4 regions of the Draconibacterium orientale genome follow, and region 4 is predicted to be linked to each of the others. Evidence: riboswitches for the same ligand, from Rfam matches in the RefSeq annotation. Region 4 holds a riboswitch; each other region holds the start of a gene.
The links. Region 4 has a riboswitch for cobalamin ahead of BMW53_RS14835 (TonB-dependent receptor). Riboswitches for the same ligand answer to the same signal wherever they lie in the genome.
Positions count from the first base shown of each region.

Region 1: another riboswitch for cobalamin. It lies ahead of nrdA (class 1a ribonucleoside-diphosphate reductase subunit alpha); the one in region 4 lies ahead of BMW53_RS14835 (TonB-dependent receptor).
Region 2: another riboswitch for cobalamin. It lies ahead of BMW53_RS15990 (ABC transporter substrate-binding protein); the one in region 4 lies ahead of BMW53_RS14835 (TonB-dependent receptor).
Region 3: another riboswitch for cobalamin. It lies ahead of nrdD (anaerobic ribonucleoside-triphosphate reductase); the one in region 4 lies ahead of BMW53_RS14835 (TonB-dependent receptor).

Region 1 covers NZ_FOHT01000003.1:112,129-117,795, forward strand. The annotation lists gene cobO (cob(I)yrinic acid a,c-diamide adenosyltransferase) at 1-409, shown strand, start outside; gene BMW53_RS03165 (PAS domain-containing protein) at 420-989, shown strand; partial or broken gene BMW53_RS21460 (epoxyqueuosine reductase QueH) at 1,042-1,376, shown strand; cobalamin riboswitch at 1,395-1,581, shown strand; gene nrdA (class 1a ribonucleoside-diphosphate reductase subunit alpha) at 1,676-4,024, shown strand; gene nrdB (class Ia ribonucleoside-diphosphate reductase subunit beta) at 4,072-5,187, shown strand; gene BMW53_RS03190 (Lrp/AsnC family transcriptional regulator) at 5,241-5,667, opposite strand, start outside.
Region 2 covers NZ_FOHT01000032.1:26,481-32,147, forward strand. The annotation lists gene BMW53_RS15980 (ABC transporter ATP-binding protein) at 76-876, opposite strand; gene BMW53_RS15985 (FecCD family ABC transporter permease) at 878-1,888, opposite strand; gene BMW53_RS15990 (ABC transporter substrate-binding protein) at 1,908-2,714, opposite strand; cobalamin riboswitch at 2,785-2,970, opposite strand; gene truA (tRNA pseudouridine(38-40) synthase TruA) at 3,038-3,796, opposite strand; gene BMW53_RS16000 (Hsp20/alpha crystallin family protein) at 4,395-4,835, shown strand; gene BMW53_RS16005 (hypothetical protein) at 4,905-5,291, opposite strand; gene BMW53_RS16010 (hypothetical protein) at 5,463-5,667, opposite strand, start outside.
Region 3 covers NZ_FOHT01000003.1:106,321-111,987, reverse strand. The annotation lists gene nrdG (anaerobic ribonucleoside-triphosphate reductase activating protein) at 1-439, opposite strand, end outside; gene nrdD (anaerobic ribonucleoside-triphosphate reductase) at 432-2,552, opposite strand; cobalamin riboswitch at 2,716-2,918, opposite strand; gene BMW53_RS03145 (alpha/beta hydrolase) at 3,692-4,531, opposite strand; gene BMW53_RS21225 (beta-xylosidase family glycoside hydrolase) at 4,748-5,452, opposite strand; gene BMW53_RS21220 (glycoside hydrolase family 43 protein) at 5,522-5,667, opposite strand, start outside.
Region 4 covers NZ_FOHT01000027.1:72,765-78,431, forward strand. The annotation lists gene BMW53_RS14835 (TonB-dependent receptor) at 1-1,778, opposite strand, end outside; cobalamin riboswitch at 1,905-2,108, opposite strand; gene BMW53_RS14840 (SbcC/MukB-like Walker B domain-containing protein) at 2,785-5,667, opposite strand, start outside.

The DNA of each region.
Region 1 (5,667 bases), on a different contig from region 4:
CCAGTTTGTAAAAAGAAAAATCTATGCTGAAATTGAAGCTGTGAACAAGTTTCTGCCCGATATTACCATTAAACAATATGGCCTGGGGTGTTTTATTGTGAAAAATCCAACACAAAAAGATATAGACGCGGCACAAAAAGGTTTGGCAGAGGTCACAGAAATTATTCAATCGGGGCAATACGATGTGGTAATTCTCGACGAAGCCAACATCGCTTTGTATTACGAGCTTTTTCCGGTGAAATCACTATTGGAAACCATCAGGAAAAAACCGGAAAATACCGAGCTGATTATTACCGGTAGATATGCTCCGCAGGAAATTATTGATATTGCCGACCTGGTAACCGAAATGAAGGAAATAAAACATTACTACCAAAACGGAGTTAATGCTCGAAAAGGAATTGAATTTTAACAACTAAGAAATGAAAAAGAACCTTGGAGACATGATGTGCCTCGATATCTACCTGTCGAGTCTTTCGAAGGCTGAGTTAGAAAAAGTAAAAAAAGATATAAAACCACCAAAAAGGCTTGCGCCTCCTCTTATGTGCTGGGAATTTTATTATCCCAAATACCAACAAAATTTAAAGGAAGCCGAAAGAGAAACAGAACTTAAAACACTTCATAAATATTCTGGTAAGTTTAACTGGAAAACAGATCTAAAAAAGGTATTAAAAACTTATCCATACAAAGCATTAATATTAACCAACGAAACCAAAAGAATTTTATGGGTTAACGATGGTTTTTCAGAGATGACGGGATATCCGAAATCATATGCCATAAACCGGAGTCCCATATTTTTGCAAGGCGAAAATACTTCGGAAGCAGTAAAACTCAGAATAAATGAAAAAATTGAACAAAACAAACCTTTCAAAGAAGTGGTAGTTAATTACCGAAAAAACGGAGAAATGTATAATTGCGAAATTCAAATCTTTCCGCTTACAGGCAATAATAATTCAATACATTTTTTAGCATTGGAAAGAGAGGTTGCATAAACAAATAATGCCAATTTAGATCTTAGCGTGTTTCATTTATGGCTAATCATCCATTTCGTTCTATACCACAACCCTGGCCAGCTCACGCTGGAAAAACCTTAGCCAAATTAATGAAGCCGGAAATCATGCAATCGGTTTATTTCCCGGTGTTACGTTTTGGGCAAATAACTGGCGCAAAAACGGGCTGGCTCAACGCAAATCGAAATCATCTGCGAATACGATTTTTACCGCCAACAATATTGCGGCTGCAAATATAGTTTGCGCGGCCCGGCAAAGGTTCAAAATTTGGATAATAATTCAACAGTACTCCTCTTATCAACACGCCAATCCATTGTCATACTGACCAATAACCCATCGGTGTTAAAATCTCGCTGCAACAAGTATTAAGTTGCTAATGTTCATTGTAAACAATGAAATGAAAATGATGCAAGGGAATGCTGTGTAAATCAGCAACTGTACCCGCAGCCGTAATCCCGCAATTACCGCAAGGTAATACATGTTTTCAGTACATAGCCACTGGTCCAATTCTCTCGACTGGGAAGGCGCTGAAAATCGGGAAAGTCGGAAGACCTATCATTTTTTGATTGTTTCGTAGCTTTCGGGAATAAAAGCTTGGAAAAGTCAACCTATTACTTTTCTCTAATTTTATCCTATTTGCTACCATTAATTATTTAAACTCTTTATTAATGGAACAAATTAATGTAGTAAAACGCGATGGTTCGAAGGCCCCCATCGACCTATCAATGATTCACGAAGCCGTTGAATGGGCTTGCAACGGTTACGAAAATGTTTCGGTATCCGATATTGAAATTAACTCCAATCTTCAGTTTTACGAAGGGATCACAACTGCCGAAATTCAAAAGGTGATGATTCGCTCGGCCGCCGATCTGATTTCAGAAAAACAACCCAATTACCAGTATGTGGCGGCCCGCCTGCTATTAATGGATTTGCGAAAACAAGTTTACAAACAGTTAAATCCCATTCCGTTTGAATATCTTGTGAAGAATAACATTTACCGGGGTGTTTACGACAAAGTATTGCTGGAAAAATACAATCAGCAGGATTTAGTGTACTTCAGCAAACATATCAACTACGACAGGGATTTTAAGTTCTCTTTTGCCGGAATGAGCCAAATGGTAGACAAATACCTTTTGCAAGACAGAATTACCGGCGAACTATACGAAACCCCGCAAGAAGCATTTATGCTTATAGGCATGTTCATGTTTATGAACTATGAAAAAAAGCAACGCAAAGAGTACGTTGTAAAATTGTATGATGCGCTATCAACTTTCAAAATAAGTTTACCAACTCCAATTATGTCAGGAGTGCGCACTCCTTTGCGCCAGTTTAGTTCCTGCTGCTTAATTGATGTTGGCGATTCGCTGGAATCCATCATGAATTCGAATACAGCCGTTGGTTACTACACCGCACACCGCGCCGGTATTGGTTTAAATTTTGGGCGAATACGCGGTATCGATGCACAAATTCGAAATGGCGAAGTAGTGCATACCGGCCTTGTTCCTTTTCTGAAAATATTTGAAGCTTCAACGAAAGGGTTTACGCAAAACTCGGTGCGCGGCGGAGGCTCTACTTCTACCCTGCCATTTTTCCATTGGGAAATTGAAACTTTTATCCAGCTGAAAAACAACAAAGGAAACGATGAAAACCGTGTTCGCCGCATGGATTACTCCATAGCTTTAAATAAGTTGTTTCGCGAACGAGTTAAAAACAATGAGAACATCACCCTTTTTTCAAGTGAAGAAACCCGTGAACTGTACGAGCTTTTTTATAGTTCCGATTACGAAGGTTTTGAAGAGCTTTACCTGTTGCTCGAAAACAACCAGAACATTCGCAAAAAAAGTATCAATGCCCGCGAATTTTATTTAGCCTTGCTTAAAGAACGCTACGAAACGGGGCGAATTTATATATTGAATGCCGACCATGTAAACAAGCACAGTTCGTTTAAGGACAACATTTACATGAGTAACCTGTGTCAGGAAATTACACTCCCAACAGCTCCTTTAGAAGACATAAACAAAGGCGATGGCGAAATTGCCATGTGCATATTAAGCAATATCAACTTAGGGAAACTGGACGATGTTAGCGAGCTGGATAGTTTAACCGAATTGTTGGTGCGCTTTCTCGATGAATTGATCGATTACCAGGAATACCCGGTTAAAGCTGCTGAGATATCGACAAAAAGGAGACGTAGTTTAGGTATTGGAGTTTCTGATGTGTTTAATTTTCTGGCAAAAAACAACCTGCGTTTCGACAAAGAAGATGGACTTAAAACAATGCACCTTCACATGGAGCGCTTTCAGTTCGGATTGATAAAAGCATCGGCAAATCTGGCAAAAGAAAAAGGAGCCTGTGCCTATTTTAACCGTACCAAATATTCCGACGGCATTTTACCGATAGATACCTATGAGAAAAATGTAGATGAAATTACTCCAAACGATTTAACCCTTAATTGGGGCGAACTCCGGGAACTGGTAAAACAGCATGGATTGCGTAACTCGGCATTAAGTGCCATTCCTCCTGCTGCTTCAAGTTCTATTGTGTCTAATTCAACTGCCGGAATCGATCCGGTACGCAAACTTCTGATTGCCAAAATGAGCAAATTTGGCCCATTAAAACAACTTGTTCCCGGCTTTGAAACCTACAAAGAAAATTACCAGCTGGCATGGGACATTGACAACGAAGCATATCTGAAATTTGTCGCTGTATTCCAGAAATTTGTGGATCAAAGTATCAGTACCAACCTGTATTACGATATATCGAAATACGAAGACAACAAAGTTCCGATTGGTAATTTAATACGCCACGAAAGTTTAGCCTACAAATACGGATTAAAAACGCTGTACTACCTAAATAGCAACGATAATTCGGGTGAGGCATCGCAGGAAGCAGCACAAAAAAGAGATGTTGAAAAAACAATAATTGTTGAAGACACCACACAACAAGAAAAAGAACAAAGCCGTGAAATCTCGGAAGTAGAATTAGATGCCTGCGAAGGCGGTGCTTGTTCTGTGTAAAGAGTTTATCAAAAAAAATAGTAGTAAAAAGTTTAATAAGTATTATAATGAGCACACATAAACCAAGTATATATAACGGAAATAAAATTGATTTTCTGAACGAAAAAATGTTCCTAGGCGAAGGGAAAAATGTACAACGCTACGATATCCAAAAGTACCCGTTTTACGAGAAGCTATCGCAACGAATGCTGAGCTTCTTTTGGCGTCCGGAAGAAATTTCGCTGACAAAAGACATAAATGATTTTAACACGTTAAGCGACCAGGAGAAATTTATCTTCACCGAAAACCTGAAATACCAGGTGCTGCTCGACAGTGTTCAGGGGCGCTCGCCATTTATTACCTTCGGACAGATGGTAACCTTGCCCGAAGTGGAGGAAGCCATTATTATCTGGGATTTTTTCGAAACCATCCACTCCATGAGCTATTCCTACATCATAAAAAACGTTTATGCCGAACCTAATAAAATTTTCGACGATATTATGTCGAACGAAATGATTATGGAGCGTGCCGGTTCGGTTACCGACCAATACAACGATTTTTACCACTACCTGATTCAATACCAGGCGCAACAACTGGGTACAACATTAAAGAATGAAATTGATGAAGATACCTTAAAGAAAAAGCTTTATATGGCGTTGGTGTCGGTAAATATTCTGGAAGGTGTACGCTTTTATGTGTCGTTTGCCTGTTCGTTTGCTTTTGCTGAAAACAAAAAGATGGAAGGCAATGCTAAAATTATCAAGTTTATTGCCCGCGACGAAAACGAACATCTTGCCATTACCCAACGAATGATTCACGATTTGCGTCACAATAAAAACGAAGGATTTTCAGAGATTATTGAAAGCCTCGACGATGAAGTGTACGCGCTCTACAAAGATGCTGCCGAACAAGAAATGCGCTGGGCTGAATATCTGTTCGAAAACGGTTCGATGATTGGACTGAATGCCAAATTACTGATAAAATACATGAAATACATGACTGATAAACGATTGAAAGGAATCGGGCTTAAACCTATATACAACGAAAAAAACAATCCTTTATCGTGGATGGACCATTGGCTACGCAACGACAGTGTTGAAGTTTTACCTCAGGAAACTGAAATCACATCGTATGTTGTCGGTGGTATCGATATGAATGCAAAAGACGAAGACTTTGATTTTTAACTGCCTTTCCGTTTTCGAGGAAATAAAACACTTCGGAAACGGAAAGCTTTTACTTACTTCTCATTTAAAGGAATCGCATAGGAATTCTTAATCTCTCCCATCACAAAAAGACTTTGTAAATTACCAATGCTGTCAATTTCGCCCAAAGTGTTTAATACAAAATCCTGATAGCGTTGCATGCTTTCAACATGAATTTTCAGCATAAAATCGTAATCGCCCGAAATGTTGTAGCATTCCGTTATTTCCTCAATCGGCATTATTGCTTCTGTAAACTTTTTTCCCAACTCTTTTGAGTGGTGTTTAAGACGTACATTGCAAATAACCACAAAACCACGGCTCAATTTCTCGGCATCTAAAACCGCACAATATTTTTTGATGTACCCATTTTTTTCAAGGCGTTTTATGCGTTCAAATACTGGTGTTGGCGATAAATTAACCTTTGAGGCCACTTCTTTTGTAGTAAGCGACGAATCGTTTTGT
Region 2 (5,667 bases), on a different contig from region 4:
ATTGTTTTATTAGGGAAGTTAAACTACAAATTAGTGATACTCTCACTTCGAGTGAGAGCATCACCAGGTATCGCTTTAACTTTTTTTGATCACCTCCTCCGACACCAAAAATACCACCGGTTTATTTGAGATGGGATTGGTACGCACCACTACAACGGTTTCGTAAACGGCTTCAATATCTGCATAATTAAGCACCTCTACCGGCAGGCCTTTTTTACGAATATGGCCTTCCTGCATCATAATCAACGAATCGCAATATTCTCCGGCCAGGTTCAGGTCGTGAATGATCATAAGAACCGTTAATCCCAGTTCGCAACTCAAGCGGCGAATGAGATTCAGTGTTTGAACCTGGTGCGTGATATCCAAATGCGAAGTTGGCTCGTCGAGCAGAAGTAAATCGGGTTCTTGTGTTAATGCACGGGCAATTCCTGCAAGCTGTTGCTCGCCACCACTCAAGGCATTCATGTATTTTCCTTTCAGTTTGTCAACGCCCGTAAGCTTCATGTATTTTTCGGCAATGGCAAAATCCTCTTTGGTCTCGAAAAACTGAAATTGTTTGTGATACGGAATGCGGCCCATCAACACATATTCCTCCACAGTCATGCTGCCTATTTCAATATTCTGCGTAACAATGGCAATATTTTGAGCACGCTGCTTCAGATTCATTTTTCGCGTATCCAACCCCTTCAGCTCCATTTTACCTTTCAGCGGAGGAAGCTCTCCTGAAATTCCACGAAACAAAGTAGTTTTTCCCGAACCGTTTGGACCGATAATCCCCACAATGTCACCTTTTGCCACTGAAAAATCGATATCCTGGAGAATGAACTTTCCCGGATATCCGCACGAAAAATTTGATATTTGAAAAAACTGCTCCATGCTAATTCAGTTTGAAATGTGATTTGGAGCGACTCAACACAATAATGAAAACCAATCCCCCAATAAAACCGGTTATTACGCCAATCGGCAGTTCATTTGGCGAAATAATGGTTCGGGCAATGGTATCGGAAAGTATCAGAAAAATGGCTCCTCCCATAAACGAACCGGCCAAAAGGACACGGTAATCGTTGCCGATAATCAATCGGATTAAGTGCGGAATAACCAAACCAACAAAACCGATAACTCCGGCTACCGAAACGGCAATTCCGGTGAGTAACGACGCCACAAAAAACAGCAGTTTTATTGCTACGCCGGTGTTTATTCCCAAGTGCCGTGCTTTTACTTCACCCAGGCGAAGTGCGTTCAGCGTTTGTGCAAAAAAGTACGAAATTACCAGTCCGGCCAGCGATGAATAGAATGCAATGGCAATCAGAGAATTGTTCGACTCATCCAGCGATCCCATCACCCAGAAAACAATGTTATGCAGGTTTTCGGCGGTAGAAATCGACATCAGAAACATCATGGCCGAAGAAGACACAAAACTTACCATTACGCCAATCAATAACATACTGTTGATACTTAATCCGCCACGTTTTATACTTAACAGATACACAACAATGAGCGTAACAAGCGCCCCCAAAAAGCCAAATGCCGGAAGCGAAAAGAAGCTCAGAGTATTCAGCCCAAAAACAATGGCAATGGCCACTCCCAAAGCCGCACCACCGGAAATTCCCAGCGTGTAGGGCTCAACCAGCGGGTTTCGGTATATACCCTGCAACACCACTCCCGACAGGCTTAAAGCGCCGCCAACACCAATGGCCATCAATATTCGGGGAATACGGATTTTTGCTAGAACAGTGTATTCGATGCTGCCTTTATCCGACAAAATTTGTGGCAGTTGCATCAGCGAAACTTTTATTTCACCGGCCGATAACGACAACAAAACAGACACCAGCAACAACACCAAAAGTGCGGCTAAAAAAAGTATCCATTTTAAATATTTGCTGTTCATTCGTCTCTAACTTTTGGATTTACTCGCTTATAAAACGGTAAACATCTTTCAGTGCACTTGCAAAGTTTGCCGGTGTTGGGCTACAGGCTGTTTCCGAAGAAATCAGAAAAACCTTGTTGTTATTTACGGCCTCCATTCCTTCGTAAGTATTCCAAACCTTTCGTTCTTCCTTGCCAAAACCGCCCATTTCGGCAATGATTATCACATCCGGATTTTTTAGCAATACACTTTCGCGGGTTAAAGTTCCGTGTTTTAACCCGGAGGCAATATTTGTTGCATTACACAACAGCATAAAATCGTTCATGTAGGTATTGTCCAGCACCGAAAATACGGGATTGGCGCCAATCTGGAAAAATATTTTTGAAGGAGGCAGCTGCTTCGATTTCGCCTGAATTTCGGCCACCGTTTTACGGGCTTTTGCAACTACTTCTGTCGATTGATCTTCGCATCCGATAAGCTCGGCGATTTGTTGTGTTTGGGCACAAATTTCATCGAAAGTACGCGGCGTTTCCAACACCTCAACACGTAATCCCAGTTTTTCAAGAGTAGCAATATCCTGCGCTTTGGTCAATTTCATAGTTAGTACCATGTCAGGTTTCAAAGCGAAAATCCTCTCCACATTTACATCAACCGTTGAACCAATTTCTTCAATTCCATCATTTAAGGCCAACATGCAATAACTCGTACATCCCACAAGTTTATCTTTTCCGCCAACCAGGTAAATATTTTCGGTAATCGACGGTGCCAGCGAAATCACGCGTTTAACATCCTGTGCAAACACCGAAAAACCGGCAAGCAGCAATACCACGAGAATTTTAATCTTCATCCGTTTAAAATTAACAGGAAATCAGGTGCAGAAATCAATAGATTGATTCCCGAAACTTTGTTCCCGAAGTTCGTTCATCCATTTGCTGGCAGGTCTTCTGACTTATTCCCTTTGATCATTGCCTTCCCGTCATTGGCTGAACCGACAGTGGCGTGAGAAATGATCATTTTCTGAATTTACAGCTGCGGGTACAGTTCCGGATTTACACCGGATTCCCTAAACGCAATTGTGCGTAACCAACGCGCACAAAGATAAATAATTTTAAAGAGTACAAAATGCAGAACACAAACAGTTGTTTAAAAAATAAACATTTTGAAACTATTTCAACATTCACTCATAAGTTTTTTGGGGTATTCAATATCCACCAAAAATAGCCCCTGCGCCGGCGCTGATGCTCCTGCTGCCCCCCGATCCTGCTTTTCAATGATCTCACAAAACTGTTCGATACTGAGTTTGCTCTTCCCCACTTCCAACAGCGTTCCTACAATAGCACGCACCATATTGCGTAAAAACCGATCGGCTTTAATTGTAAATTTTAATTGTTCGCCATTTTTCGTCCATTCGGCGTGCATAATTTTGCAGTTGTTGGTTTTTACATCGGTATGCAGGCGACTGAAACTGGTAAAATCGGTGTAATTAAAAAGCCTTAATGCTGCCTGGTTCATTTTGTCCACATCGAGTGGTTTCAGGTATTTGTGGCTCGTTTCGGTTGCAAACGGATTTTTTTCGGTAGAAATAAAATAATGATAGGTTCGTGATAATGCACTAAACCGGGCATGTGCTTCCTCATCAACCGGCCACACTTTTTGCACAGCAATATCGGATGGTAAAAAACTATTGAGTTTATAAACGATGTCCAGATTTTCGGGAATACTATTTTGGGTATCAAAATGCAGAATAAAAAACGAGGCATGCACACCGGTATCGGTTCGTCCGGCACCAACAACAGCTATTTTTTCGCGCAGGATTTTTGATAGTGCGTCTTCCATCACCTCCTGAACAGAAACAGCATTAGGCTGAATTTGCCAACCATGGTAATTGGTTCCCTTGTAACTAAGTTGTAAAAAATAACGTTGTGGCATTTTTCTCGTTTTATCTGGGGGTAAAATTACAGAAAAAGTTGAAAGCACAGATTAACCAAAGTACCGGCAAAAAAATAGCCGCCTCTCTTTTTCAGAGAGGCGGCCCCAGTTAACCCCAAACACACGACTTCAGAACGAAGCCTAAAAGTTTTTGAAAGTGTTCATTAACTTTTTCAATCCTATCCCTTAGTTTCTAATGCAATTTTAGCTGTTTTAAAAGCAGGTTTTAATCCTCCAAAGCATCCGCTGTTACTCGTTATACTTAACAATTTATGGAGTTAAAACTATTCATTGTTTGTTTTAATTTGGCGGCCCTTTAAATGGGGCGTCAGGTTTATTTAATAAAATTAAAACATTAATTCATTAAAACCAAGAGTGATAAAGATGTTGTTTAACAATAAAGGCCCTAAACTGAAATTTTGACATTTTACAAATTACTGACTTCCAATCACATTCAAAACACGCACCAAACCAACTGACAACCAGACAGCTTAGCACTGAAATATTTTCACAAAATCAAAGATGGTATGGCATTTGATTTTTTCTTTTCAGCATGTTCAATGAATTGTTTAACCAAAAGTTAAAGGAGGATAAAGTCATGAAATTAGCAAGAAGAAACGAACCGTATTTTCCATCAGTCTTTGACAGGTTTTTCAACAATGAATTGATGGATTGGGATCACTCGAACTTTTCGAGCACAAACACTTCGTTACCGGCAGTAAACGTAAAAGAAACCGACGATGATTTTGTTATCGAGGTTGCAGCTCCGGGAATGAGCAAAAACGATTTTAACGTGAACTTTAAAAACAACGTGCTCACCATTTCTTCGGAAAAGAAAAACGAAAAAGAAGAAAAAAATGAGAACTATACACGCAAAGAGTTCAGTTACCAATCGTTTCAACGTTCGTTCACCGTTGCCGAAAATGCAGTAGTTGGCGAAAAGATTTCAGCCAAATACGACAATGGAATTTTACATATTATACTGCCAAAACGCGATGAGGTAAAACCTCAACCTGAAAGACAGATTAAAATTTCGTAAGGAGTAATAAAAACGTCGCTCAAAGATTTTGGGCGACGTTTTTAGTTGATTGCTTTCGGGAAGCAAACTTCATAAACCCTGCTTCTTTTCTAAAACCCATCGAATTGCAGCCTCCATCGTACTAAACGGCCGCGATTCGTAACCTCGGTCGCAAATACGAATTAACATGGGATATACTATATCTTCAGGATTTACAGTAACAATGGCAATTCTTTTATTTCCAAAAACATTGGGATTTTGTTGGTAAAATTCAGGAATTTCGACATGCTGCCCCGGCTCTATATCAAAATGAGCTGCCCTGTAATCAAGTACAAACCCAATAGTTTCTGCCGGAAATGTATCCTTCTCAATAGCATACAGCCAGGATTCTTTCACATCGTTAACGGTTATTAAACCAAAATAGGACTTAAATACAATACAATCTTTGTATTCATATTTAAATTTCTCTGCATCCATAGAATTATAAAGTTGTTTTGCGTCGGTATAAAACTACAAAATAAGACATCTTCACCTTAAATTGTAGCTTACTTTTACAAACTATCAACTGTTAGTTATGATGAAATTCCCAAACCGGGACTGAACACCCTGAACCTTCAACACCAATACTACTCCATAAGCGCCTGTTTGTCAATAATTCCCTTTTTGCTTTTCCAGCCGAACTCTGAAGTAAATCCGGTACAAATCATCGTCATCGTAATAATCAACCCATTCCACATTCGCCTTTCCATACTGCTTTGTAAGTTCGTATCCAAATGTAGCCCTTCCCCACGAAATTGCTGTTCCTACGCGGATGTCTGATTTTACCCCTGACCGATGCAAACGAAAATCTCCC
Region 3 (5,667 bases), on a different contig from region 4:
CTTTCATAAAACCATCTTGCTGAATTTCGAATAAATGCTGGTTAGTTGTATCGCTTTTTAAGTTACCTAAATTTTCTACGTATCCGCCCAGTTTTATGTACTGAAAGTTAGTGCTGTCAAAAGCTTCGGGTAACCTGGCACAACCCGAGTACCACGCAGTTTTAGTTTCCGGGTAATGAAGGCGTATAAAATTAGCCAATTCTGCTACTCTTTGAGGATCGCCATCTCCGCCCATAAAACAAAAACAGGTGATAGATGAGGCGTATTTTTCCATCAAGGAAACGATTTGCACTTCGTTCAGTTCTTCGCCAATATCTTTCTGCAAATGCGGACTGTGGCAGCCTTTACACCGATTCGGGCAATTGGTAATATTTACTGCCAGTGTAACTTCGTTCGGAATTTCCTGAAAAACGATATTGTAGTTGTAATATTTAAGCATATTCTTCCACTTTTTCTTCCTTATTTTTTTGAGCGTAATAGCGTTTTGCAGCTTCTTTCTGGCGTGCATCAGAGAAGCTGCTCACTCTTTTCATGTAACCAATAATACGGGTTAAATAGTCGATATTTTCAGTCTTACAATTTGGGCATTCTTTTAGATACCGCTTGTCGATATGGCCACATTCATTGCAAATGGTATTCGGAATATTAAAGGTGAAATAATTGCAACCTTCTTTGGCAGCTACCCGAATTAACTGGCGGTATTGAGCAGCACTTAAATGTTCCTCTAAATTCATATGTAATGCAGAGCCCCCGGTTAGGTGTTCGATGTATTTTTTCCCGTGAACCTTGAATCTATCAATTACATTCAATGACTCGTCTTCTACAACATAGAAATAGCTGTTGTAACAATCTCGCGGAACAAAATAACCATCTTCACGATCCCATTTTGCATGTTTTACGCCCACGTTTTCGGCCGGAATCATTTCGCAATTGAACAAGGTGTCTTTTGTGCGGTATTTTTTATTGTATGTTTCAATTAAACCAAGTACTTCGCTGGTAAATGCTGCGTAATCAGGATTGTCGTTTATTTCAATTCCAAGGAATTCTGCGGCTTCAACCAGGCCGTTTACACCAATGGTAAGGTACTGGCGCCCCATGTTTATATAACCGGCATCAAACAGCGGAAGCATGCCTTTTTCCTGTAGTTCTTTTAAATTTTCGTTGTAGCCCAATTGTACTTTGTGTACCAGGTCAACCACTTCTTCAAGGAAATTAATGTAAGGAATTCGTTCCTTTTTAGCTTGTTGTACGCAACGGTTCAGGTTAATTGTTAATACACTTTTCGAGCCGGTTGAAACGCCACCTGCTCCCAGTGTGTAACTAAAACCATTGTCCTGAATTTCGTTACGTAAACGGCAGCACGAACTTAAACTGTCGGCATTATCGCTTAAATAGGTGAAAAACGAATGACCATCGGCATACATTTTTGCTGTGAATTCGCCATATTCTTCATCTTTTGTATCGCCGTTTTCTGTAAGCATTGCCATTGTTTCTACCGGGAAAGTCAGCATGGTTTTCGTGCGCTCCTGGTTAAACCAAAGCATAAAACGTTTTTGTAACCAGTTTAACGAATCCCATTCAGGTTTACTTCCGTCGGGGAAAACAAATTCGCCAAACAAACTTTCAAAATAATACTTATCGTAATAGGCAATGTTCCAGAATACTGCCTGGAAATTTCGCGCTCCGGTTGGTTGATTAAGCGAATAAACAATTTGCTCGAAACAATCAGTAATCACTTTATCAATCGAGCGTTTCCTTGCCGATAAATCAGCGGTTTCGTGGCTGCGTTTGTGGTAATCGTTGCCATATTCTTTTGCCACAAAATAGTTCATGTACATTAAAAACTCGGGTGTTGCACAAGCACCGCTCAACATACTTGAAACGATAAATACCATGTTGATAAAACCACCACAAAACGATTTTAAGTTGGTTGGTGCAGTTGAATTTCCGCCAATTTTCGAGGTGCCATCCAACAACCAGGGGTACATGGTAATGCTGGCGCAATAGGGAGCCAGGCTGGTTTCGTCGTTTTTATAGATGTAATGTTGACTTAAAAAATTAAGGTATTTATTCGATAACTCTTTCCCAAACATATCCGAAAGGCGGTCGGTGAGCAATCGGCGGTTTAAACGGATAAAATTTCCTTTCGGAAGCTCTCCAATTAGTGTGGCAATGTTTTTTTTATCGACATTGGCATTGGCATCAAATTTACTTCCACTGGCAGCATTTCCGGCAGCACAATATTCAATCAGAAATTTAATACGATCACGGGTTTCCCTGTCTTCAGAATGTTTCTGGCGGTAGAGCATGTATGATTTAGCCACGGCAAAATAGTTTTCGGCCATTAACGAACGCTCCACCTGGTTTTGAACTTCTTCAACATTCATATCTTCCTGAATATTTACCCGGTGCAGAATGTTGGTAAGGTCATCGTCGCTTGCAAAACTTCCTACAGAAAGAAAAGCTTTCCTGATTGCATTTTTAATTTTATTCATAGAAAACGGAACCCGCTTTCCGTCTCTTTTTACGATTGAGATTTGCGTACTACTCATACTATTGTTTTTTTGTTTTTAATATGCTGTTTTGCTCGTATTTTATGATTAAAAAATCTAACCGGAAGCCAAGAGGTGCGCATTCAAAACAATTATCTGCTGATGGTACGAAACGAGAAAATTATTTTACTTACGAACCAGACTTCAACTCCCGAAAGCCTAATTATTAAAAATGATTTTGGCAGGTCTTCTGGCTTGTCCTGTTTCTGAAGCCTTCCCATCCGTCAATTGGCGAACAGTGGCAAAAGATTTTCAAAAACACATTTATGGACTTACAGCTGCGGGTACAGCTCCTGATTTTAACAGGATTCCCTTTTCATACCGGATAGCGTTGCTACACGATAAACCAATAATCCAAAACAAGTTTAGTGTTTTTATGTATACAATGTAATTTGGAGTTTTAAACAATTTAATTGATAAAATGAGTAAAAGGCTTCTGTTTTCAGCACTTCTGTCGTGTTAATAATTGCGTAAAATTGAGAAGACTTCATGATATTTTATTGCACAAAATCGAATTTATTATTGTTATTTAAAAAATAGCAAGATTTATTTTATTTGGTTGAAATTGAGCTTGTTTGCTGTTTTCTTTCTCTGTTCTGTTACCTAACTTTATTTCCATAAAAAGACCCTTTCGAGGTAGGATAGCAAGTTTATGTTTTGGGCAGACCAAAACCCAAGTTTAGCATCCCGTTGGTCTAAAAAATGGTAATAAAATATGAGGCAATTTAACAAAGGTGTCCGTCCACGAAAATTGGATGGTTCAATATTCAGGTATGCTATTTATTAAACAACGAAAATGTTATAAACAGGGAATTTGGCAACCTTTTACAGATAAAAGATAACTATGAAAAGTATGTTGTTTCTCTTGATGATATGAAATATTCGAACTATAAAGATATTCTTCATCTACATCCGTGGGAATTAATCAACATTTGAATAAGGGGTTACATTTTCGTATTTTTAGGCTATAAAATATTGAAAATGAACCAGTGAGAGACAAAAACGAGACCTCACTATTTGTGTTGAAATAACATGTAGATTATGAGTGCATTATGGGCGTAATTCGATTCCCGTCCGAGTATCAAAAAGCCTGATATTCAAAATGAGTATCAGGCTTCTTAATTGCTGTTTTATCCGTTTTAGTCTTCCTTTCCTTTTTCAAAAAAGTGGTGAAAGAATACACTTTGAAAAGCAATCGCATTTTTCCAGTATTCCCAGGTGTGTCCTCCGGGGCGTGTGGTAAAATCGTGCGGAATATTTCGCTCAAGAAGTTTTTCGTGTAAGTTGCAGTTAACGCCGTAAAAGAAGTCGCCTACACCACAATCAATGGCAATTTCAAGCGCTCCGGGCGTTAGTTTATAAACCAGGTTGATGACTGTGTTTTCTTCCCAATTTCCCTTGTTTTCAGCATAAGTGCCCAGTCGTTTCGAAATATCCCAGTTATTGGGAAACGGCCGGATATCAACTCCGCCGCTTAAACTGCCAGCAGCACCGTAAACATCCTGGTTTCTGAAAGCCAGATACAAGGCACCGTGTCCACCCATACTTAGTCCGGTAATGGCACGTCCTTCGCGTGAGGCAATGGTGCTAAACGAATTGTCCACCCAATCAACCAATTCATGCGCTACATAGGTTTCGTATTTTATGCTGTTGTCAATCGGGCTATCAAAATACCAGCTCGAAAAAGCGCCATCAGGGCAAACGATAATAAACTGATACAAATCGGCATAGTTTTTAATTTCAGGTACGTTGTTTATCCAGTCGTTTTGATTGCCACTATAGCCGTGAAGCAGGTAAAGAACCGGGTAGGAATTGTTTTCGGAATAACCTTCCGGAGTAATTACCACAGTTTCTATGTCTTTATCCATCGACTGACTGTGAGTTGTTAAGTGTTGAACTTTGGCCGCTTGGGTATTGAGTATTGCGCCGGTAGCCACAATCATCAATATCATTACCTTAAGAAAAAGTGTTCTTTTCATACGATTAAAATTGTTTGTTACTAAGGTATCGTATGGAACTCGCATTTATTTTAGTCATCCTCTTGGGTGTGAATAGTTTACATGCTCGTTTCATACTGTTATTAAATTTTTTAGAGTTGTTAAAATTAGCCACAAAAATTTTATGTTAGGCATTTTCTGCAAGCTAATGTTTGTGTTTGCTTTTATGTAAATTACCATATTACATATAAGTTTCAACTAATTCTTCAGGTATTCCATCCAGTCGAAATCGGCGTCAGCTTCCGAAGTTTTGCCATTTCCGGTGGCATACAATCCAACATAAATACCGGTAAAAAAGCCCACTGTTTCGGTTGCCAGAAACTTCGCATCGGCGGTTTCAACGGGTGTAAATTCGTCGTTGCCCTGTGCAAACGAAAAGGTAAAAGTGGTTTTATCGCCGTTAACCCGCAGTTTCACCGAACCCGGTTTTAGCGTATATGCTTTCGAGGTATAAACGGTTTGTCCGAATTGCAATTTTACGGTGAGAATACGGTCGTTTCCTTTTTTACTCACCAGTATATCGAAGTGCGAACCGTTGTTTAGCAAAATCAACCCGGCCTCTTCATTCTCATTTTTCGGGTCGAAATCAAGCTGAGTGGTGGCTGTAAAATAATGGTCTTTTAGCCGGCGTCCCACAAAGGTTGACGCTTTGTTGGTACTGATGGTTTCAGCAGCTCCTTTTAATCGCAGGAATCCTTTTCGTTCCGTTAGTGAAAAGTTATTTTCTACGGGCGCCTGAATATAGTTCCAGTCTAAACCGAGTTTTTCGTTATCAAACTCCACTTTAGCAGGAGGTTCGGGAAGCGGTTTTAAGGGCAGGGTAGGGCAGGTCATATCAATGTCAACCGTTCCGTTTCCGTTTACCACAGGCCAGCCGTTTTTGGGCCAGCTTACCGGTGCCAAACAGGTTTCGCGCCCTAAAATGTGGTGCGTTTTATCCGAAATATTGCGGTAACCATGGAAAACGATCCATCACGAATTGTCGTGTGCCTGAATGATATCGGCATGGCCAATTCCCTGTATCGGTTTTCCCTGGCCGGCAGCGTTGCAGTGTGTTAAAATCGGATTGGCCGGATTATCGATGTATGGCCCCCAAATGCTGTTACTGCGGGCAATGG
Region 4 (5,667 bases):
AAAAGAATGTCAAAACCTTTTGTGCCGGCTTCCGAAATATTGTAATGCTGGCGAGTAGTTTTCACACCGTTTGCGGCATCTTCTGGTGATGTTTCTATCGTTTGGTAGTCAATCAAATCATCCACGGTATTCTGGTAGCCGGTAACACTGAACGAAAACCGGTTGATTATATATTCTGCCGAAAGTGCAAAATAATCTGATGTTTGTGGTTTCAAGTCCGGGTTTCCTAAATACAGGTTACTTCTTTTTGCATAGTAATAATATAGTTCTTTTAGGGTTGGTGCTTTAAAGCCACGGGCATAGGTTCCCCTAAAGTTAAAATCGTGCAATTTATATAGTGCTGATATTTTGGGTGAAAAGGCGTTTCCAAACTCTTTGTGATTAACGTAGCGGGCACCTGCTACCAGTATTAAATTTTCGAAGAATTTCATCTCGTCCTGGGCATAAAAGGCCATTGTGTAGGCATCGGCTGAAGTTCCAGGCAAGCGTCCTTCCGATTCGAGTTCCTCGTTCACATATTCTCCGCCTACCGAGAACTGATGGCTGTCCGAAAGTTTAAAAATTCCTTTCAGATTTAACGATTGACGCAACTGTTCGGTTTGTTTGGCTTTGTCTCCTGTCACAAAGTCGCCTGATTCCTGATTGTATTTATAGAAGTAATTGAAATTATCGGAATTCCAATCGAGCGATAATTTGTTTTCTTTTCCAAGCAGGTACCCGGCTCCGGCGGAATAGCTAAAATCATCATACGAATAGCCGTATTTTCCAACGCTTACGGGACGCTCAACATCTCGTTCGTATTTTGATCCTTGTGCATACACGCTAAGTTTTTGGGTCAGGTTGTAAGCCAATTTTTGATTAAACGTAAAGTCGGTCGACTGATTTTGTGCCATGGCTTCGGTTTCCACCAACTCATCATCATCCAGCTCGTATTTGCTTAACTGCCAGCCATCCGTAGTTTTTCGGTCAAACGATGTTGTGGAAGATAGTTTCCCAAAATTCAGATTAAGACTGTTGTGTTGTATCCACTCACCATAACTGCCCACTCTTGAATTGTTAACTACATTGATTTTGTTGTTGGCTTTTTTGGTGATGATGTTTATAACCCCGGCAATGGCTTCGGAACCATACAATGCGGAAGAAGCACCTTTTACTACTTCAATTCGTTCCACATTGTCAGGATTTATACGGTTTAGGTCGCTCTGTCCGCCAATATCCCCGTAAGTTCTTTTTCCGTCAATCAGAACCAGGATGTAGTCATTACCCAAGCCGTTCAACTGCATAAAAGGTCCCATTACGCCTGGGGTGAAATCAAACGAAGGACTTACTGCTAACATCAAATCGTTGAAATCGGACGGAGCAATTCGGTTGATCAGATTTTTATTAATGAGCTCAGTCTGAACAGGTGCGCTTTTCAGGTGATGTGGCGTTCCGGTTCCGGTAATAACAACTTCACCTAAGGTGCTGGTTGATTTTTCAAGCTCACAATCGAACTTCGTTTCTGCACCGGAAAGGGTAATTTGTTCTTTCATCCGGTGATATCCAATGCATGAAACAACTACCTCATAAATTCCGGGTTTCACATCTTTAATAAGGAATTCACCATTTTTGTCGCTTACGGTTCCCAAAGTTGTTCCATTAAAATACACATTGGCACCTACAAGTGGTTGGCCCGAATTTTTCTCACTTACCGTTCCTGTGAACGATACATTTTGTGCCCAAAGGTTGGATGCACTGAACAATAAAATTAAAGTTAAAAACCAGTTGAATTTTTGCATGGTTTAATTATTTAAATGTTAAACAATTGCACCTTGCTTTCCATCGTCAACCCCATGACGATACAATAAAAATAATGTTGAACTATGTAGGTTCACAACATTAACTTCTTACCCGGAAGCAAAATGTATATATTACTGATTTTGGCAGGTTTTCTGGCTCGCCCCGGATTGAAATGCCTTCCCGTTCCGAAAATTCGGTACAGTGGCAAAAGAATTTTTCAATCCTTCAACAGGGCTTACAGCTGCGGGTACAGCTCCGGTTTTTCACCGGATTCCCTTTTATTATTCCTGATGTTTTCAGGAACAATCACCTAAAATCGGCCGCAAATGTATTGATTAAAATTTAAACGGGATTGTATTTATTAAACGAAAAGAAAAAAATATTGATTATCCGTTCTATGTCATAATTATTATTTAGCAAGTCATGCTGTCCATCAGCTGACGGATTCAGCATCTCTCGCATCTAATAATCAACTATTTGCAAGAAAGACCCTGAAACAAGTTCAGGGTGACGTGCTGGTTGTGACCAATTGCGGACATCCAATAAAAAATAATAAAATTTAGAAAGAGTCTTTTGAGATGGGGTTATTATGCCGATTTAACAATGATCGATTGAAAATCCATAGCTCAAAAAGCGAATGAAATTCGTAATAAAACCGACCACCAACAGCGCTTTCTTTCCATTCCCATAACGATATTGAAGAAGATTTTTTAACAAAAAGTCACAGAACCTCAACAAATTATATTATTTTCAACAATCGTTTAGCCTGATCTCATCTTGAAAAATTGCAGACACATACCAGTTAATAAACAACAAAAATGCATAGCAAACATTCCCTTTTATTTCGAATGAAGCCTGATAATTGGCTTAAAACGACCTTCGTTGGTTATTACTATTCGGCATACATAAATCACTAAAAATAAATTCCCCGATTGATCTATTACTGCCAAGTACTGTATAAGAATATGCCCATAGTCATTGCCGGAATTTGTAATAAAAATTAACTTACTCCATCCAACTTGCCCAAATTCTGCTTCCGCGTTCCTCTTGATTATCAATTCGAAGATGTACATCAATTTCCTGTTGCATTTCTTCCACATGCGAAATCACGCCTACAATTCGATTTTCTTTTCGAAGCGATTTTAGCGTGTCAAAAACAACTCCCAGTGATTCTTTGTCCAGGGAACCAAAACCCTCGTCGAGGAAGAAAAAGTTTTGGTTCGATTCAGTAATTTTCTGAATGTTGTCGGCCAGCGCTAAAGCCAGCGACAAAGCTGCCTGAAATGTCTGTCCACCGGAAAGCGTTTTTACACTTCTTATTTTTCCACCATTCATAAAATCGCGTACCTGGAAATTATTGTCGGGCGTGATTTCCAAACTCAGCTTTTGTCGTGTAAGCTGGAAGAAACGGTCGTTGGCAGCATTGCACAAATTTTGCAAATAAACCGACGAAATGTAGTTGACAAAACCACTGGCTTTGAACAGCGATTTCATCGTTTTCAGATTCTCGGCCCGCAACTCCAGTTTTTCCAATTCTTTCCGAAGAGCAGCCTGGCTTTCCAAATCTTTTTGCAACTTTTTCAGCTGTTCTGAAATTTTCCCCTGCTCCTGGTTCTTCCGAACAAGCTGTTCCTTTAACAAAGCAATGTCGGCATTTAATTTCTGATGCGTTTCCTTATCATAAACACGTTCGCCGATTTCTTTCTGCAATTCTTCCAGCAACGACTTGGCACGTAAAAACTGATCTTTAAAATGCGCTATTCGTTGTTTTTCCTGATCCGGATTAAACTGTTCCGACAAGATTGCCGTAACCTCATCGATGGAATTATACGTCGATTTCTCCAGCTGTTCCTTTGTTTGCTGTTTCAGCTTCTCCATGCTTTGTTTTTCCTGCTCCAGCTCCTTTTTGCCAGCCTGTACCGAACCAAACAAGGTGTCGCGCAGTTTGCTTTTCTCGGTTATTTGCTGAGTTATTTCGGAGAAAGATTTTTCCAACTGGCTATGTTCCTTCTGCAGCTTACTTTTTTCTGTTTCAATCTGTTCAATTTTAACTTCCTGATAAGTTTCGGCTTTTATCAACCGCAGTTGCTTTTCCAGCGTTTTTAGTTCAGTTTGCTGTACGGTTAAAACGGTTCTGATTTTATCGACTTCCACCTGAAACCGTTTAAAATCATTCCCTTTCTTATCCATATCCTTCCCTAACTTCTCCAGTAAATCATCCTGCTTTTTCAATTCGCCCTGAATACGCCTTGCTTCCTGAAACGCCTTTTCCAGTTCGGTTTCCACGCGATATTTCTCCCAGGTAAATTTCTTTGCATGAGCCTCGATTCTTTCCTGCTGAGCCTTTTGTTTTTGCAACAAAGAGTTTTTCTGCTGATGAATCATCTCCTGCTGTTTGCTGAATAGATTTATGCGGCTTATCCAATCCGATAGCTGTTCCTGTTCTTTTTCGTTTGCCTGTTTTTCTGCCGAAAGCTTCAACAGCGTATCGTTCAGGTCTTCGGTTTTTAAAACATCGGGATGATGCAACGAACCGCAAAGCGGACATGGCGCTCCTTCTTCCAGGTTTTCGGAATAAGCTTTCAACTGCGCCTTTACCCGGAGATGACTTTCCTGCTCATTCAGTGCTTTCTGCTTTTCCTTTACTTTTCCGGTTTTATCCTTTAAGATTTGAACGATACTGGAATATTCTGTTTCCGGGAGTTTCCCGAGACCGGCTTCTTCCAATAGTTTGGCCACAGAATTTTGCAGCGTTGAAGTTGTTTTTTGATTTTCTTCCAACTCCTTTTGAATTGCCGGAAGTTCCTTTTCGAGCAGATGTTTCTCGGTGTACCAGGTTTTTACCGCAGCTAACAGTTCCAGGTCGGGCATCTTCCCTTTCGAGACTTTTATCAGCGCCTCCAACTCCAGTTTCTGAGTCTTTAGTTGTTCCAGTGTTTTTTCAGTTTCGTTACAAACCTGAGTTCCTTTCTGTAGCCTTACATTTTCTTTTGAAATGGTTTGCTCCAGCGTTTTCATTTGTATTAAGCGGCCAAGTTCATCTGCCTTTTGTTTTAACTCTTCCCGTTTCTCATAAGCCGGTTTTAGTGCCTCAAGTTTCTTGTTCAATGTTCCGATTTCGCTCTCCTGCAACTTCAGTTTTTCTTCATCCTGCTTAAGCTGTTTTTCGCGGATCTGCACTTTCTCGTTTGTCGATTTCAATCCATCCAGCAAATGCTTAAACTGAATTACACACTGTTCGAAACGGGAGATTTTCTGCTCCAACTGTTTGAAAACCGGCTCTTGTTCCTGCAACGATTTGTATGCTTTTTCAGCCTTTGATTTTCGCACTGCTAAATCCTGAAGTTTCCGAAGTCCTTCTTCCGACTTCTGATAGTCAGCCAATTTTGTATTCTGCTCTTTAAGTTCATTCTCAAGTTGCTCCAGTTGAGATTTGAATTGCTTCAATTGCTCAGCGTCAACGCTTCCCAATTGCTGCAACTGCCCTTCGATGTTCTGCTTTTGCGCATTATTTTTGCTTTCGAGGGCGGTTACTTTATAATAAAATTCAAATTTCCCGAGGTTAAAAAGTTCCTTCATCATTTGAGTCCGGTCTTTATTTCCCAATTGGAGAAATTCCTGAAACTGTCCCTGCGGAATGATAATCGTACGTTTAAAATTGTCGTAACTCAATCCGATTGCCTGTTCAAGCTCAGCTGCTTCGATGGGAATCCACTCGTTCCCTTTTTTCCGGTAAGCCGACCGGTTCAGGGCTTTAACATCTTCAAAGTTTTTGCCGTTGCGCTTGCCTTTAACCGTTGCCCGATAGGCCGTTTGTTCTTTACCAGTTTCAAATACAAAATCGATGAGCAGCTCATTCGATTTCAGGTTCATCATATTGTAGTAACG